Regions from separate parts of the Pseudomonas tritici genome, predicted to be linked through region 1. Evidence: predicted binding sites of a transcription regulator. Region 1 holds the regulator's gene; each other region holds the start of a gene.

Region 1 (4,278 bases):
GTTCGCATCATCTGGTCGGCTTTCCAGCTCGACCAGCTGTTCGGACAGCTGCTCTAAAATTTCGCCGGCCTCTACAAGGAAATCCTGAAGGATTTCTTCATCGGCGCCGAAGCTCATGTGGGTGCTCCTTAGAAGCCTAAACTGGATAACAGGTCATCAACATCATCCTGACCCGATACAACGTCTTCACGTTTATCGGCATGAATCTGCGGACCTTCACCCTTGGCGAGATGTTTTTGTGGATCTTTTTCCGAGAGGATCGCTTCGCGGTCATGTTCGATACCGGCAAAACGGTCTACCTGGCCTGCCATAAGCACTAATTTGAGCAAGTTGCTTTCCACTTCGGTGACCAACTGGGTCACACGCTTGATCACCTGGCCGGTGAGGTCCTGGTAATCCTGGGCGAGCAGAATGTCGTTGAGGTTGCTGGAAACCGTGCGGTTTTCCTGCTCGCTGCGTGACAAGAACCCTTCGACCCGACGCGCCAGCTCACGAAACTCTTCAGCCCCGACTTCGCGACGCATGAAGCGGCCCCAGTCAACGCTGAGGGCCTGGGCTTCGGTGGCCATGCCATTGACCAGGGGCGTGGCATTTTCCACCAGGTCCATGGTGCGGTTGGCCGCCGCCTCAGTCAGCCTGACCACGTAGGACAGGCGTTCGGTGGCATCGGTGATTTGCGAAATTTCTTCGGCCTGGGGCATATGCGGGTCAATCTGGAAATTGACGATCGCACTGTGCAGCTCGCGCGTGAGCTTGCCCACTTCCTGATACAGGCCGCGGTCACGGGTCTGGTTGAGCTCATGGATCAACTGCACCGCGTCGCCGAACTGGCCTTTTTCAAGGCTTTCGACCAACTGGTGAGCATGCTTTTTCAGGGTCGACTCAAAGTCTCCCTGTGACGTTTCTTTATGCTCCATAGCTCCCCCGCGATGGCATTAGCCGTGGATGCGTTCGAAGATTTTTTCGATCTTCTCTTTCAAGGCCAATGCAGTGAATGGCTTGACCACGTAACCGTTAACCCCGGCTTGGGCGGCTTCGATGATCTGCTCACGCTTGGCTTCGGCGGTCACCATCAGCACAGGAAGGCTGCGCAGCTTTTCGTCAGCACGCACGTGGCGCAGCAAGTCGATACCGGTCATGCCCGGCATGTTCCAGTCTGTTACCAGAAAGTCGATGCTGCCGCTGTTGAGGATCGGAATGGCTGTGATGCCGTCATCCGCCTCGACCGTGTTAGTGAACCCAAGGTCACGCAACAGGTTTTTTATGATCCGCCGCATCGTTGAGAAGTCATCAACGATGAGGATTTTCATGTTCTTGTCCAATTCGACCTCCAAGCAGTCTTAAACGCGCCCAGCACCTGGACGCGCCATTTCATTCAACAGGCATTACACAAAAAGGACTGCCGGGGCCACCACGGGTCGAACCCGCGAAGGTCAATCACCGTCGCGGTATCGTCTGCAGTGCCCCCCACACTGCCTGTCAGCGCGCTCGCCACTCTCCCAAACGCCCCCGCAAGCGGGCTGCGCACTGGCTATGCAACTGGCTGACCCGCGATTCACTGACCCCCAGGACCTCACCGATTTCCTTGAGGTTCAGCTCTTCGTCGTAGTACAGCGCCAACACCAGCCGCTCACGCTCCGGCAAATTGGCAATCGCTTCCGCCAGCGCCCCCTGGAAGCGTTCATCTTCCAAGTCGCGCGATGGCTCCATATGAGCGCTCGCGCCGTCTTCGTGCAGCCCTTCGTGTTCGCCGTCCTGCAACAGGTCGTCGAAACTGAACAAGCGGCTGCCCAAGGTATCGTTCAAAATCCCGTAATAATCGTCGAGACTCAATTGGAGTTCGGCCGCAACTTCGTGATCTTTAGCGTCGCGACCGGTTTTTGCTTCAATTGCGCGAATTGCGTCACTGACCATGCGCGTATTGCGGTGTACCGAACGCGGCGCCCAGTCGCCTTTACGCACTTCATCGAGCATCGCGCCACGGATACGGATACCCGCATACGTCTCGAAACTCGCCCCCTTGCTCGCGTCGTATTTGGTCGACACTTCGAGCAAACCGATCATGCCGGCCTGGATCAAGTCTTCGACCTGGACGCTGGCGGGCAGGCGTGCCAGCAAGTGATAGGCAATGCGCTTGACCAAGGGCGCGTAGCGCTCGATCAACTCGCCCTGGCTGTCACGGGCAGACTTCTTGTAAGCGTTGTAGCCGTTCGCTGTCATAGCACCGGTCCTGCGCTCGTCTGATGCACCAATCGCTCGACGAAAAACTCCAGATGCCCCCGAGGGTTGGCGGGCAACGGCCAGGTATCGACCTTCTGGGCAATAGCCTTGAACGCCAATGCGCATTTGGAACGAGGGAACGCTTCGTAGACTGCACGCTGCTTTTGCACAGCCTTGCGCACACACTCGTCGTAGGGAACTGCGCCAACGTATTGTAAGGCGACATCGAGGAAGCGGTCCGTGACCTTGGTCAACTTGGCGAACAGGTTGCGCCCTTCCTGCGGGCTCTGGGCCATGTTGGCCAGGACGCGGAAGCGGTTCATGCCGTAGTCGCGGTTAAGCAGTTTGATCAGGGCGTAGGCGTCGGTGATCGAGGTGGGTTCATCGCAGACCACCAGCAAGACTTCCTGCGCGGCGCGCACGAAGCTGACCACTGACTCGCCGATCCCGGCGGCGGTGTCGATCACCAGCACGTCGAGGTTGTCGCCGATATCACTGAACGCCTGGATCAGGCCGGCATGCTGCGCTGGGCTCAGGTGCACCATGCTCTGGGTGCCAGAGGCGGCCGGCACGATGCGGATGCCACCGGGGCCCTGCAGCAGCACATCGCGCAGCTCGCAGCGGCCCTCGATCACATCGGCAAGGGTGTGTTTGGGCGTCAGCCCCAGCAGAACGTCGACGTTCGCCAGCCCCAGGTCAGCATCCAGCAGCATGACGCGACGGCCAAGCTCTGCCAGGGCCAGGGACAAATTCACTGACACGTTAGTTTTTCCGACGCCACCTTTGCCGCCGGTCACCGCGATCACCTGTACGGGATGCATGCTGCCCATTTTATTTCTTTACCTTGTCTTGCTTAGACGCAGGCTACATGGCTTGGCCGCGTGAATCGCTTGCAGACCATCGATGTAGATACATTTCATTGTGTTCATCCTGACCTCAACCCACCCGTTTTGCGGGGCTGTGGTAAAGGTCGGCGAACATATCGGCCATCGCTTCCTCGCTAGGCTCTTCTTGCATTTGCACGCTGACTGCACGGCTGACCAACTGATGACGGCGCGGCAGATGCAGATCATCCGGAATCCGCGGCCCGTCGGTCAGGTAGGCGACCGGCAATTCATGACTGATGGCCAGGCTCAGCACTTCACCCAGGCTCGCGGTTTCATCGAGCTTGGTGAGGATGCAACCGGCCAGGCCACAACGCTTGTAACTATGATACGCAGCGGTAAGAACCTGTTTCTGGCTGGTGGTTGCAAGCACCAGGTAATTCTTCGACTTGATGCCACGCCCGGCGAGGCTTTCCAGCTGCATGCGCAAGGCCGGGTCGCTGGCTTGCAGGCCGGCGGTATCGATCAGCACCACGCGCTTGCGCAGCAACGGGTCGAGGGCGTTGGCCAGGGACTGGCCCGGATCGACGTGGGTCACCGGCACATTGAGAATTCGGCCCAGGGTCTTGAGCTGTTCCTGGGCGCCAATACGGTAGCTGTCCATGCTCACCAGCGCGATATTCTGCGCGCCGTACTTGAGCACATAACGCGCCGCCAGCTTGGCCAGGGTGGTGGTCTTGCCCATGCCGGCAGGGCCGACCATGGCAATCACACCGCCCTCTTCCAGAGGTTCGATTTCCGGCGTGGTGATCATCCGCGCCAGGTGCGCCAACAACATGCGCCAGGCCTGGCGTGGCTCTTCGATTTCGGTGGTCAGGGCCAGCAGGTCGCGCGACAACGGGCCGGACAGGCCGATGCGTTGCAGGCGGCGCCACAGGTTGGCCTGTAGCGGCTTGCTGCCTTGCAACTGCGTCCAGGCCAGCGAGCCTAGCTGCACTTCGAGCAGTTCGCGCAGGCCGTTGAGTTCAAACCGCATCGAGTCGAACACACGCTGGTCGACGCCAGCAGCCGGGGCTGGTGCGGCGGGACGCGGCGGTTCTTTGAAGGTCGGCTCAACCAACGGCTCGGAAGCCGTCAGCGGCAAGCCAGCGAACAATTGGCGATTGGTGGTGGCATCGCTGTCGCCACGCATGCTCAGTTCAGCCTGGGCCGAGACAATGCGCGACGCGGTCTT
Region 2 (4,278 bases), 1.0 Mb from region 1:
TATTTTGTTCTGGCAACGCCGGGCTTTCTTTGCTTTTACTTACGACACTGTTAGCTTTATCGGGAATATTTACCCTATGAGCTCACAATTGTGAAAAATAAAACCAAACAGGTCGCTCTTGATGACACTGATCTCGCCATCCTCGCCCTGCTGCAGGAAGACGCCAGTATTTCCAACGCTCAACTCAGCGAGCGTTTATCCCTGAGCCTCACGCCCTGCTGGCGCCGACGCAAACGCCTGGAAGAAGAAGGCGTGATCAAGGACTACCAGGCCAACCTCGATCGCAAGATGCTCGGGCTGGACATCATGGCCTTTGTGCATGTGCGTTTCGCCATCCATACCGACCATGCGCCTGACGCTTTCGAGGCGGTGGTGAAAGAGCTGCCGCAGGTATTGTCGTGCCACAAAATCACGGGGGATGCGGATTACCTGTTGCAAGTGCTGGCGGAAGATCTGGACAGCTACAGCGAGTTTGTCGAGAGCGTGCTAAGGCGCCAACTGGGGATTGCTTCGATCCAGTCCAGCCTGGCGTTGCGAGAGGTGAAGGCGACAAGCCGGGTGGCCATTCCCAAGCGCGACTGAGCGGCCCTACCTGGGAGTGCGTTTGGAGATTGATGGCTAAACGCCCCATCCGCCACATGTGAAAAATTCGTTAACTAATTATCCCTGAAGGCTTTTTCCTCCCGACTCAATCTGCCAAACTGATGCGAATAATTATCAACATCTTTATTATTCGCCACGGACGGCATTCGGGGAGGTTCAGTTCCATGCCTGTGCAACAACACGGCGGCAAAGGTTTTTCACCCAGTTTAATGGCGTTGGCTGTCTGTCTTGCAAGCGCCCAAGCGGCCTTTGCCGCGGACACTGAAACGCCAGCAACCACGCTTGAGCTGGGTGCCACGCAAATCTCCGGGGAGCAGCAGCTTGGCGAAACCACCGAAGGCACGCAGTCCTATACCACCGGCGCGATGAAAACGGCGACCAAGCTGCCATTGACCATGCGTGAGACCCCGCAGGCCGTCACGGTGATCACCCGCCAACGCATGGACGACCAGGCCATGACCAGCGTCAATGACGTGGTCAAGAACACGCCCGGCCTGTTCCTCAGCCAATCCAGCGGCCCCGGTCGGCATACCTATAAATCACGCGGGTTCGACATCGACAACATGATGTTCGACGGCATCCCCAGTTCGTATTCTGGCTACGCCAACAGCGTGCAGCCCAACTTAGCGATGTTCGACCGGGTGGAAGTGATTCGTGGCGCTACCGGACTGGTCACCGGCGCGGGCAACCCTTCGGCTGCGATCAACTTTGTGCGCAAGCGTCCCACTGCCACGCCGCAGGTTTCGATCACCGGTGCTGCCGGCAGTTGGGATGATTATCGCGGCGAATTCGACGCTTCCAGCGCCTTGAATGACAGCGGCACCCTGCGCGGTCGCGTGGTGGGTTCATACCGGGACGCCAACAGTTTCCGCAAGGGTGAAGAAAGCGATCACGGACTGTTCTATGCCATCGGCGAAGCCGACCTCAGCGAAAACACCACGGCGACCCTGGGCTTCTCGCGCCAGGAAGATCAGACCAACCACTTCTGGGGCGGCTTGCCGATCGGCACTGACGGCCACCACCTGAACCTGCCTCGCTCCACCAACCCCGGCTCGGACTGGGAAAACAAGAAACTGACCATCGACACGGTATTTGGTGATATCGAGCATCGCTTCGCCAACGATTGGAAACTCCACATCGCCGGCTCCTCATCACAGTTGGACGGTGTATTCACCGGTACCTACCAGTCGCGCTATCAAACCACCCTGGCGCGCACCGCCTACCAATCGAACCAGGATGACAAGCAATACGGGCTGGACACCTTCTTCAGCGGCCCGGTCGAAGCCTTCGGTCGTACCCATGAAGTGGTGGTGGGCACCAGCAAACGCATCTATGACGCCACTTCCAAGGAGTTCAGCCCCTACGACACCAACTACCCACTCAATGGCGCAAAGCCGAACTTCGTACGCGACGGCAAAGGCCACAGCATCACCACCCAGGATGGTGTTTACTTGACAACCCGCCTGAACCTGGCAGACCCGCTCAAGGTCATCCTGGGCGCCCGTGTGGACTGGTATGACTACGATGACCGCCAGGGCGATGGCGACTACAAAGTCACCCGCAACCTCACACGCTACGCCGGGGTGATCTACGACCTTGACGAGCACCATTCGGTCTACGCCAGCTATACCGATATCTTCACGCCGCAGACAAGTCGGGATTTTTCGGACAAACCCTTGGAACCTATCGTCGGTGAAAACTACGAAGTCGGCATCAAGGGCGAGTACTTCAACGGTGCGCTCAACGCCAGCCTGGCAGTATTCCAGATCGACCAGAAAAACCGCGCGACATTGCCTGACAGCCAGGTGGGATGCCCGATCACCGCTTGCTACGAAGCGTCCGGACTGGTTCGCAGCCAGGGTATAGATCTGGAGCTGCAAGGTTCCCTCACTGAGAACTGGCAAGTCGGCGGTGGCTTTACCTACACCCGTGCGCATTACGTCAAGGACACCAAGCCTGCCAATAACAACCAGCGTTTCGACACCGACACCCCAGAGCGCCTGTTCAAACTCACCACCTCCTATCGCTTCCAGGGCCCGCTGGAAAAACTGCGCATCGGTGGCAACGTTTACTGGCAAAGCCGCATGTACAACGATGTGGTGCTCGCCAACAGCAATACCTATCGCCTGGAACAAGGCAGCTATGCAGTTGCAGACGTTATGGCCGGGTACCAGGTAAACAAGCATCTGGACCTGCAGTTGAACGTGAACAACATCTTTGACCGCACCTACTACTCGGCAATCGCCACCAGCCCGATCTGGGGTTCCACCGACACCTACGGCAACCCACGCAGCTTTGGCGTCACGGCCAAATACAGCTTCTGACCGCACCTTGATAAACGGCTAGCCGACCGGGTAGCCGTTCCTCAAGTCCCTTCTCTTGATGCCGATATACCTTTGGCAACACTCAATCCAATAAAAATAAAACACCCAACTTGCTCCACCCTGCCCCCGCTTTGTTTCGACCAGACCCCATGGAGTCAGTGTGAATGCCCACCCCCGCGCGTTTTTTCGAGCACTACCGTAAAGCCGACCGCATCATGCTGGCGTTGATCTGGCTGATGTTTTTGTTTTCGCTGGGCCTGGCGTTCTGGCACGACACATTGATGCAGGCCGTGATCGTGGGCGGCGGCACCGGCGTGGTGCTCACTGCGCTTTATCGAGCCCTTGGCGGAACCCGCGTGATGCGCTGCGCATTAGGCGCGGGCCTGATGGTGATGGCGGCATTGCACATCAACCAGGCGCAGGGGGTGATCGAAGCGCACTTCGGGATCTTCGCGCTGCTGGCGGTCCTGACGTTTTATCGCGACTGGCTGCCGATCCTGATCGCAGCGGCGACAATTGCCGTGCACCACGTGGTATTCCATGCGCTGCAACATCAAGGTTTCCCGGTATTCGTGATGGAACACCACGGCGGCTGGACCATGGTGTTCGTTCACGCCTTCTACGTGGTGATGGAAACCGTTGCCCTGCTCTACCTGGCCGTGCACAGCCAGGCCGAAGCAGTCGAGAGTCAGGAAATGCTCGAGAAAATGCTCGCGGTCACTTCTCAGCTCACCGTTGAGGCCGACAGCGCTGACAAAGGCACAATGCGCGTTTCCCTGGCCAAGCGTTTCGACCACTTCCTGCAACAGATCACCCACCTGATCGACGGCGTCGCCCGTGACTCCCACGGCCTCGGCCAACTCGGCCAGGAACTGGCAGACGCCAGCGGCACCCTGGAAAAAGGCGCGCGGCATCAGTTGGCAGAAATCACCCAGATGACCGGCTCGATGCAGCGCATGGAAGACGCCATGGGCCACATCGCCGTACACGTCGAACATGCCGTGGATCACGCAGGCAAAGCCAGTCAACAAGTCCTGCGCGGCCAGGAAAGCGTGAGCCGCGCCCAGCAGGAAATCACCCAATTGGCCTCACGCCTCAACGGCACGCACGAGACTGTGCAAGGCCTGGCCACACAAGCCGAACACATCGGCACCGTACTGGAAGTCATCAGCAGCATCGCCAACCAAACCAACCTTCTCGCCCTCAACGCCGCCATCGAAGCCGCCCGCGCCGGCGAGCAAGGCCGTGGCTTCGCGGTGGTCGCCGACGAAGTCCGCAGCCTGGCGCAGCGCACGGCGGTGTCCACCCAAGAAATCAAAACCATCATCGAAAGCCTGCAACACGGCAGCCG
Region 3 (4,278 bases), 2.5 Mb from region 1:
GTCGACCGGTACTTCACCCGGCGCACCTGCGCCTGGGGTGGGTTGCGGCGCCGGCGGCTGATCACCTTCAATCGCACGCTGGGCCTTTTTGGTCAGCACCACGATATCGATACGGCGGTTGGACGGGTTGAACGGGTCTTGATGATCAAACAGCTGCGAGGAGGCAAAACCCACCACGCGCGCCACTTGCGGGTCCGGGTAGCTGCCGGCCACCAGCGCGCGGCGTGCCGCGTTGGCGCGATTGGCCGAGAGTTCCCAGTTGCCGAAGTCGCCCTGGCCCGCGTACGGTTTGGCGTCGGTGTGGCCGCTGATGCTGATTTTGTTCGGCACTGCCTTGATGGTGTCAGCCATGGCCAGCAGGATGTCTTCAAAGTACGGCTTCAAGCGCGCACTGCCGGAGTCGAACATCGGCCGGTTGGCCGCGTCGGTGATCTGGATGCGCAGACCTTCAGGCGTGATTTCGAACGAAATCTGATCCTTGAATTTCAGCAGCTGCGGGTTTTCCTCAACCTTGGTCTGCAACTCTTGCAGCAACAGCTCAAGGCGTTCTTGCTCGACCTGCTCAGCCATGGATTCGACAGTGTCGCGCTCGATCGGGATTTTTTCCTGCGGCGCTTCGGTCTTGACCTCTGGATTAATGGTGCGCTCAGGCGCCAACTGCGGCGAACCGCCCAGGTCGATCACGAAGGGCGTGCCACTTTCCGAGAAACCAATGGGGTCTTTGAAGTAGCCGGCGATGGCAATCTTCTGTTCCGGCGTGGCGGTAGACATCAGCCACAGCACCAGGAAGAACGCCATCATCGCCGTCGCAAAGTCGGCGAAGGCGATTTTCCAGGCGCCACCATGGTGCCCCGCAGCGAAGCGCTTGACGCGCTTGATGATTATCGGCTGGTTGTTTTCCATGGCTTAGCGACCGCGAACCGCTTGTTCCAGCTCGGCGAAGCTTGGGCGATGTTTCGGGTACAGCACCTTGCGACCGAACTCCACCGCCAGCGAGGGCGGCATGCCGGAAGCGGAGGCTACCAGGCTGGCTTTGATCGATTCGTACAGGTTGATTTCTTCCTTGGCGTCATGGGCCAGCGAGGTGGCCAGCGGACCGAAGAAACCGTAGGCCGCGAGGATACCGAAGAAGGTACCTACCAGCGCCGCACCCACGTGCATACCGATGGCTGCCTGGTCGCCTTCGCCCAGGGAGGCCATGGTCACAACAATACCGAGTACCGCCGCGACGATACCAAAACCCGGCATGCCGTCGGCGATGCCGGTCACGGCGTGGGACGGGTGCTCCAGCTCTTCTTTCAGGCTGAACAATTCCATGTCGAACAGGCCTTCCAACTCATGGGGGGCCATGTTGCCGGAGGACATGATGCGCAGGTAGTCACAGATGTAGGCGGTCATGCGCTCATCTTTGAGCACGGCCGGGTACTTGGCGAAAATCGGACTGGCCGAGGCGTCTTCGATGTCGGCCTCGATGGCCATCATGCCTTCGCGGCGGCTCTTGTTGAGGATCTCGTAGACCAGCCCCAGTACCTCCAGGTAGAAGGTGTGGGTGAAGCGCGAACCAAACATGCCCAGGGATTTCTTGACCACGTGCATGGTCATGTAGCCAGGGTTCGCCTGCAAGAATGCGCCGAACGCCGCACCACCGATGATCAGCACTTCGAAGGGCTGGACCAGCGCAGCAATTTTACCGTGGGACAGGACGTAGCCACCGAGCACACTTGCGATGACGACGATGATGCCGATAATTTTAGCCATAGGAGATGAGTACTTGCGCCGTCGGGTTCATGGACATATTGGGGGGAACTGAAAACTCTTGTTCCTCTTATCGGCAAAACTGCGCCAGACTATAGCCCGTTAAGGCGAAAAGCCAGTTCGGCCCGCTCCGGGCGTGTTGACCGCAAGTGATGATCGCGCCCCAATCATGGCTAATGAAACGACAGTCCCAACTGCAAAACCTACTTCTCTCGCCGCTTGGATCAAGCGCCTGGACGATGTGCTGCTGCCTGTTCCCCAGGCCAGCCACGACCGCGTGTGCAAAGGCATCCGCGACAGCCGCAGCTCATTACGAGATATTGCCGAGCTGATGCAAGACAGCCCGGCCCTCGTGCTCAGCGTGATGCGCGAAGCCAACAGCCACACCCATGGCAGCCTGGCGGAACCGGCGGAAAACCTCGAAGTAGCGCTCAACCGCCTGGGCCTCAAGCGCGCCGAGGAACTGTTGGCGCGCCTGCCTTCGGTGCCCGCCAGCGAGATTCCCGTGGCGCTGCGCCAACTGTTGTTGATAAGTCAGCACGCTTCGCAGCAAGCCAATGGCCTGTTCGGCAGCCGGCTGGCACGACTGTGGCAGGACATTCACTGGGGCAGCCTGCTGTTTCTGTCGCCGCTGTGGCCGATGGCGGTCGCCTACCCCAAGCTTCTGGAAGAATGGGAGCTGCGGGTTATCCATAAAGGCCAATCAGCCCGCCAGGTCGAGCAGGAATTGTTCGGCATACGCCTGCTCGACCTGTGCGTCGGCCTGACCGAAGCCTGGCACCTGCCGATTTGGGTCTCCCAGGGCTACAAGCTGCTGTTGAGCGAACGGCGCTTGCTGGTCAAGGCGCTGCATATCGCCCGCGAAGATGACCCGCTGCGCCATCAGCAATTGCTCGACGCCGAACCCAACCTGCGCCGCTGGCTGAACCAGCCGGCCAATACCGTGTTGCTGGCCAACGGCCTGGCGATGTCGGCGCAAGAGTCCTGGACCTGCCCGCACACCGAACGCTGGCAGCTCCTCACTGCACTTTACCTGCAGCAGCCCCTGAGCGAGATACAGCAACACGTCCACCAACAAGCCGTGACCAGCGCCCGCACCACGCTGATGCCCGACCTCTGGCACCCGGCGCTGTCACTGATCTGGCCCTGGCACGTGCAGAAGATTCATCGCGGCCTGCTGCCGGCACCGCCGCCTACCGCCGAGTCGCTGGCCGTGTGGCGTAAACGGTGCACAGAACTGCTGGTAGAACCGAGCCGCTTTGCCAACGCGATGCACCTGACCACCTGCGCCAAGGAGGCCCTGGTGGCCAGCGGCATGCAACGGGTCATGCTGCTGATGACCGACCGCGCCCAAAGCACTTTGCGCGTGCATCAGGTTGACGGCCTACCAAAGGACGCCACCAACCTGAGCCTGGACGTGGTTAACAGCACGCTGCTGCAGCGCCTGCTGGAAAAGTCCGCCCAGGTGCGTCTCAACCCTGAAAACCACGCCCAGTTCTCGGCCTTGCTGCCACCGATCCTGCGCCGCCTGTTTACCGGTGAACACCTGCTGCTGCGCTCCTTGAGCTGCAATGGCAAGGTGGTGATGCTGATGGTGGCCGACCAGGGCGGCGGACCGTTCTCGGAAACCACCGTGCAGGCCTTCGGCAAAACCGCCCAATGCATCGAGAAAGCCCTGCACTGCTTTACCAACCGCAGCGCCTGATGCTTGCGCTACAATCGCCCTCTTTTATCGCCAACATTTGTGACCAGGAGACCTCACATGCCTGACTTCTCTGGCTTGCCGCTGGTGATCGAACCCAGCGACCTGCTCGGTCAACTGGATGCCGAACACCTGATTCTGGTGGACCTCACCAGTGCCGCCCGCTACGCCGAAGGGCATATCCCCGGCGCGCATTTCGTTGACCCCAAGCGCACCCAATTGGGCCAGGCGCCGGCACCCGGCCTGCTGCCCAACAAGGCGGACCTGGAGACGTTGTTCGGCGAACTGGGCCACACCCCGGACGCGACCTACGTGGTCTACGACGACGAAGGCGGCGGCTGGGCCGGGCGGTTCATCTGGATGCTCGACGTGATCGGCCATCAGAAATACCACTACCTGGATGGTGGCCTGCTGGCCTGGCTGGAAGAGGAACGCCCGGTCTCCACCGACGTACCCGCCCCCGTCGGCGGTCCGGTCAGCCTGACGCTGCACGAAGGCCCCACCGCCACCCGTGAATACCTGCAAAGCCGCCTGGGTGCTGCCGACCTGGGCATCTGGGACGCACGCGGCCCGCTGGAATATTCCGGTGAGAAAGTCCTCGCCGCCAAAGGCGGGCACATCCCCGGTGCCGTGAACTTCGAATGGACCGCTGGCATGGACCCGGCACGCAGCCTGCGTATCCGACGCGACATGCCGCAAATCCTCGAAGGCCTCGGGCTGACCAAAGATAAAGAAATCATCACCCACTGCCAGACTCACCACCGCTCTGGCTTCACCTACCTGGTGGCCAAGGCGCTCGGTTATCCGCGAGTCAAAGGTTA
Region 4 (4,278 bases), 1.0 Mb from region 1:
GCGGCGAGGGCGCGGACTTCATCGGCGACCACCGCAAAACCACGGCCCTGCTCCCCGGCACGCGCGGCTTCAATCGCGGCGTTGAGGGCGAGCAGGTTGGTCTGGCCGGCAATTGCACCGATCACGCCGAGGGTTTCGGTGATGCGTGCGGCGTCCTGGCGCATGTTTTCCACGCTGTGGGTGGCGCTGGAGACTTCGCCGATCAAGGCGCTGACGCTGTTGGATGCCTCTCCCACCACCACGCGGGAACGGTCGGCGTGCTCATTGGCGCGCTGGGTGAACGCAGCGGTTTCAGCGGCGTTTTGCGCGACGGTGTCGGCGGTGGAGCTCATTTCGGTGATGGCGGTTACCGTCTGGTCGGTTTCCGAGGCGTGCCGCACCAGAATCTGATTGGTGTGCGCCGAGGTCCGCTGCAGTTGCTCAAGGCTCGACGACATGGCACCGGTGGCTTGGGTGACCTCGCCGATCATGTTCTGCAGGTAGACGATAAAGCGGTTCACCGAGTGACCAATGGCACCCAGTTCGTCTTCGGCGCGGATGGTGATGCGTCGTGTCAAGTCGGCATCGCCGGCGGACAGCGCGTCGATATTGGTTTTCAGCGACTTCATGCGCTGCACCAGTTGGCGGATCGCATACACCGCGAGCAGCACCAGCAGCAATACCATGGGGATTTGCAGCAGGGCCAGGGTGCCGAGCACGTCGTCGCGCTGGGCGGTAATCAGCGAAGTAGGCAGGGCGGTGGCAAGGAACCACGGCGTGCCGGCGATCGGGCGCATATAAAAGGTGCTGGCCACGCCCTGGTTGTCGAACTCGCTGCGTTGCAACGCCTGGTCGCGATGGGCCAGGGCCTTGCTGACCTGGGCGGCAAACGCCGAGGAGCCGCTGAGTTCGCTGATGTTTTTCAACACCACCGGGCTGCTGATGCGCGTGCTGTTGCTGATGATCTTGCCGTCGCCTTCGACGATCAGCATTTGCCCGCCGATGTCTTTTTCTTTGCTGGCCACCAAGTCATTGAAGAAACCCAGGGTCACGTCGATGGTGGCGACGCCATAAGGCACGCCGTCGCGCTGGATCGCCATGGCGCAGTTGGTGCGCGGCTCCTGGCTGGCGTCGTCCTTGTAGGCGGCGGCCCAGGCGCATTGGCCGCGCGGCGAGGCCAGGCCACCTTTGTACCAGCTCTGGTCGTAGTAGTTGGGCGCTGGGTCGCTGTTCCAGAACGTATTCACGGCCAGCTTGCCCGAGGCATCACGGTGCCAGAACGTGCTGTGCTTGTTGCGTCCAGGCGTGCGTTGATTGGGCAGCGGCCAGATCCCGCCGCCGAAGACTTTCAGCTCGCCATATTGGTCGACCAGGCCTGGGAGGACTTTGTCGATGGCATCGCTGTCGAGCAAAGGGATGGTCTGGGTGATGCTGCGTTGCTGGGACTGAACCTTGTTCAGCTCGCCCTGGATTTGCTCGGCGACCTCAGCGATGCGGTTGAGCACCACCTGTTCTTCGGTATGACGCAGCGTAGGCGCGACCAACTGGCCGATTCCCACCACGGTCAATACAAATAACACCAGGACGAACAGCACCAGGAACAGGGTATAGCGGGCTTGGATGGAGCGCAGTGGGGGCATGGGGTCGTCCTTACGAAGCGTTTATTGTCGACGCGGCTTTGTTAGAGCTTCGTAGGGCTATCGGCTTGGATAGGAGGAGCTTTAGGTACCATCGTGCAAGAAAAAAGAGCGCCTTTTGAGGGCGCTCCTTTGATCAGATATCCAGCATGGCCATTACCGCCTCGGGGTAGCGCGAGCCGGCGGGTGCCTCGGCGGGGAAGATCGCTTCCAGGGCCGCCAATTCTGCCTGGCTGAGGTTGATTGAAACGGCCGCCGCATTTTCTTCCAGGTACTTGCGCTGCTTGGTGCCGGGAATCGGAATGATGTAATCGCCCTGCGCCAACACCCAGGCCAGCGCAAGTTGCCCGGCGCTGACACCTTTATCGGCTGCCAGCGCCTGCACTTGCTGCACCAGTTGCAGGTTTTTGCCGAAGTTTTCGCCTTGGAAACGCGGGTTGAAGCGACGGTAATCATCGGTGCCGAAGTCATCCGGGCTTTTCAGTGCGCCCGTCAGGAAGCCACGGCCGAGCGGGCTGTAGGGGACAAATGCAATACCCAGGCGCTGGCAGGTGGCGAGGCAACCGTTATGTTCCTGGTCGCGGCTCCACAACGAGTACTCGCTTTGCAGGGCACTGATCGGATGCACGTTATGAGCGCGTTCCAGGGTGGCGGCGGAGGCTTCGCTCAGGCCCAAGTAACGCACCTTGCCTTGTTGCACGAGCTCGGCCATCGCGCCGATGGTTTCTTCGATGGCGACATCCGGGTCGATACGGTGCTGGTAGTACAGGTCCAGGGTTTCTACACCCAGGCGCCGCAGGGTGCCGTTGATGGCTTTGCGGATGTACTCGGGGCGGCCATTGACGCCGCGCGACGTGGGGTTGGCCGGGTCGCGCAGGATGCCGAACTTGCTGGCCAGGAACACCTGCTCGCGTTTGCCGGCGATGGCTTGGCCGATCAGTTGTTCATTGGTGTGCGGGCCATAGATGTCAGCAGTGTCCAGGAAATTGATGCCCAGCTCCAACGCGCGGTGCAGGGTGGCGGTGGCTTCCCGGGTGTCGTTGCCAGGCGTGTAGAAATCGCTCATGCCCATACAGCCGAGGCCGATGGCGGAGACGAGTGGGCCGTTTGTACCGAGTGGACGGGTGTGCATGGGGTCAGCTCCTTGATGGGGAAGGGCTCCATTGTCACGCTCGACAAAACCGGGATAAACCGGCTAAAACTGCTATCACTGTTCGTATTATCTAAATAATCACTGGGGAGCCGTCACTTGGACCGTTTCAACGCAATGCGTGTGTTCACACGGATCGTCGAGCTGCGCGGCTTTGCCAAGGCGGCCGACAGCCTGCAATTGCCGCGCGCTTCGGTGACCATCCTGATCAAGCAATTGGAAGCACACCTGGGCGTGCAACTGTTGCAACGCACCACGCGGCAAGTCAGCCCTACATTGGATGGCGCCGCGTACTACCAGCGCTGCGTACAACTGCTCACAGACCTGGAAGAAACCGAAGCGGTGTTTTCCACCCAGCGCCAGAACCCGCGCGGCACCCTGAGCGTGGATATGCCGTCGGGCATTGGCCGCTTGATCGTGATCCCCGCATTGCCGTCATTCACTGCGCGCTACCCGCAGATTGAACTGGAGATAGGCCTTAACGACCGCCCCGTGGACCTGATCCGCGAGGGCGTCGATTGCGTGCTGCGCGGCGGCCTGGCCCTGGACGAATCGCTGGTGGCGCGGCCTTTGGCGATGATGGATCAACTCACCCTGGCAAGTCCGGAGTACCTGGCGCGCAGGGGGGTTCCCACCTCATTCGAAGATCTGGTCGATCACCAGATGGTCGAGTACGTCTCCAGTGCCAGCGGCAAACGGTTCGGCCTGGAATTTGAGGTGGGCGGCGAATTGCAGACAGTCAACCTGCCAAAAGGCTTGGCGGTGAACAGTTCTGACGGCTACTTCGCTGCCTGCGAAGCCGGGTTCGGCTTGATCCAGGCGCCGCATTATCATGCGATGCGCAAGTTGGCCGAGGGCACGTTGCTGGAAGTATTGCCGCAGTTGGCTGTGCCGAAGATGGCCCTGACCGCGTTGTACCCACCACACCGCCAACTGTCCCAGCGCGTGCGGGTATTTGTCGATTGGCTGGTTGAGCGCTGCGCGCAATCGGGCACCGGTTTGCAGCGCTAGGCATCGCCTGTAACATGTGCGCCTGTCGGACCCGCTCGCCATTATGTGCCTGGCAGATTCGGCTATTCACCGTAGCTACACTCTTCAGGTTCAGGAACCCGTCATGACACAAAAGCAACGTTTGAAATATTCGATTCTGATTGCCCTGGCCGTACTGGCGACGATGTTTGGCCTGTCCTACTTGCAGAACACTGGGGTTATCAGTGAGAAAACATTCCAGACCATCGCCATTGCCGTCGCAGTGGTCGTGGTGGTGATCAACGGTGTCATGCGCCGCAAGGTCAAGCTCTAAGCGCTAGGTCGCGCCTCAGGTGCGACCTTCGATCACCTTGGCAGCCTCTTCGTGGAGGCTGTAGCTTTTATCTGCATTGAGGGTGATCACGCCCTCGCTGCACAGGCGCTTGAGCACCTCGCGCACGCTGAGAAATGACAGCGGAATGCCCAGTTCCAGCAAATGGCTGTGCACACCGCGCACGCCGAGGCTGCGTCGGTTGTCGGCGG

What was found. The regulator FliA, encoded in region 1, starts transcription of late flagellar genes. The targets are predictions, from matches to a motif close to CTAAAGTTTNNNNNNNNNNNGCCGNTAA.
Region 2: HU722_RS29030 (methyl-accepting chemotaxis protein) is a predicted target of FliA. The motif match lies at 2,968-2,995, and genes of this name have one in related genera.
Region 3: motA (flagellar motor stator protein MotA) is a predicted target of FliA. The motif match lies at 1,826-1,853, and genes of this name have one in related genera.
Region 4: HU722_RS15915 (methyl-accepting chemotaxis protein) is a predicted target of FliA. The motif match lies at 1,677-1,704, and genes of this name have one in related genera.

Annotation. Positions count from the first base shown of each region.
Region 1 covers NZ_CP077084.1:4,587,023-4,591,300, forward strand. The annotation lists gene HU722_RS20745 (chemotaxis protein CheA) at 1-117, opposite strand, end outside; gene HU722_RS20750 (protein phosphatase CheZ) at 129-917, opposite strand; gene HU722_RS20755 (chemotaxis response regulator CheY) at 936-1,310, opposite strand; gene fliA (RNA polymerase sigma factor FliA) at 1,480-2,220, opposite strand; gene fleN (flagellar synthesis regulator FleN) at 2,217-3,050, opposite strand; gene flhF (flagellar biosynthesis GTPase FlhF) at 3,157-4,278, opposite strand, start outside.
Region 2 covers NZ_CP077084.1:3,576,908-3,581,185, forward strand. The annotation lists gene HU722_RS16015 (Lrp/AsnC family transcriptional regulator) at 88-582, shown strand; gene HU722_RS16020 (TonB-dependent siderophore receptor) at 768-2,927, shown strand; gene HU722_RS29030 (methyl-accepting chemotaxis protein) at 3,092-4,278, shown strand, end outside.
Region 3 covers NZ_CP077084.1:808,986-813,263, reverse strand. The annotation lists gene motB (flagellar motor protein MotB) at 1-903, opposite strand, end outside; gene motA (flagellar motor stator protein MotA) at 907-1,758, opposite strand; gene HU722_RS03450 (HDOD domain-containing protein) at 1,925-3,460, shown strand; gene HU722_RS03445 (rhodanese-like domain-containing protein) at 3,518-4,278, shown strand, end outside.
Region 4 covers NZ_CP077084.1:3,549,721-3,553,998, reverse strand. The annotation lists gene HU722_RS15915 (methyl-accepting chemotaxis protein) at 1-1,619, opposite strand, end outside; gene HU722_RS15910 (aldo/keto reductase) at 1,753-2,748, opposite strand; gene HU722_RS15905 (LysR family transcriptional regulator) at 2,866-3,777, shown strand; gene HU722_RS15900 (hypothetical protein) at 3,881-4,069, shown strand; gene HU722_RS15895 (fe2+ zn2+ uptake regulation protein) at 4,085-4,278, opposite strand, start outside.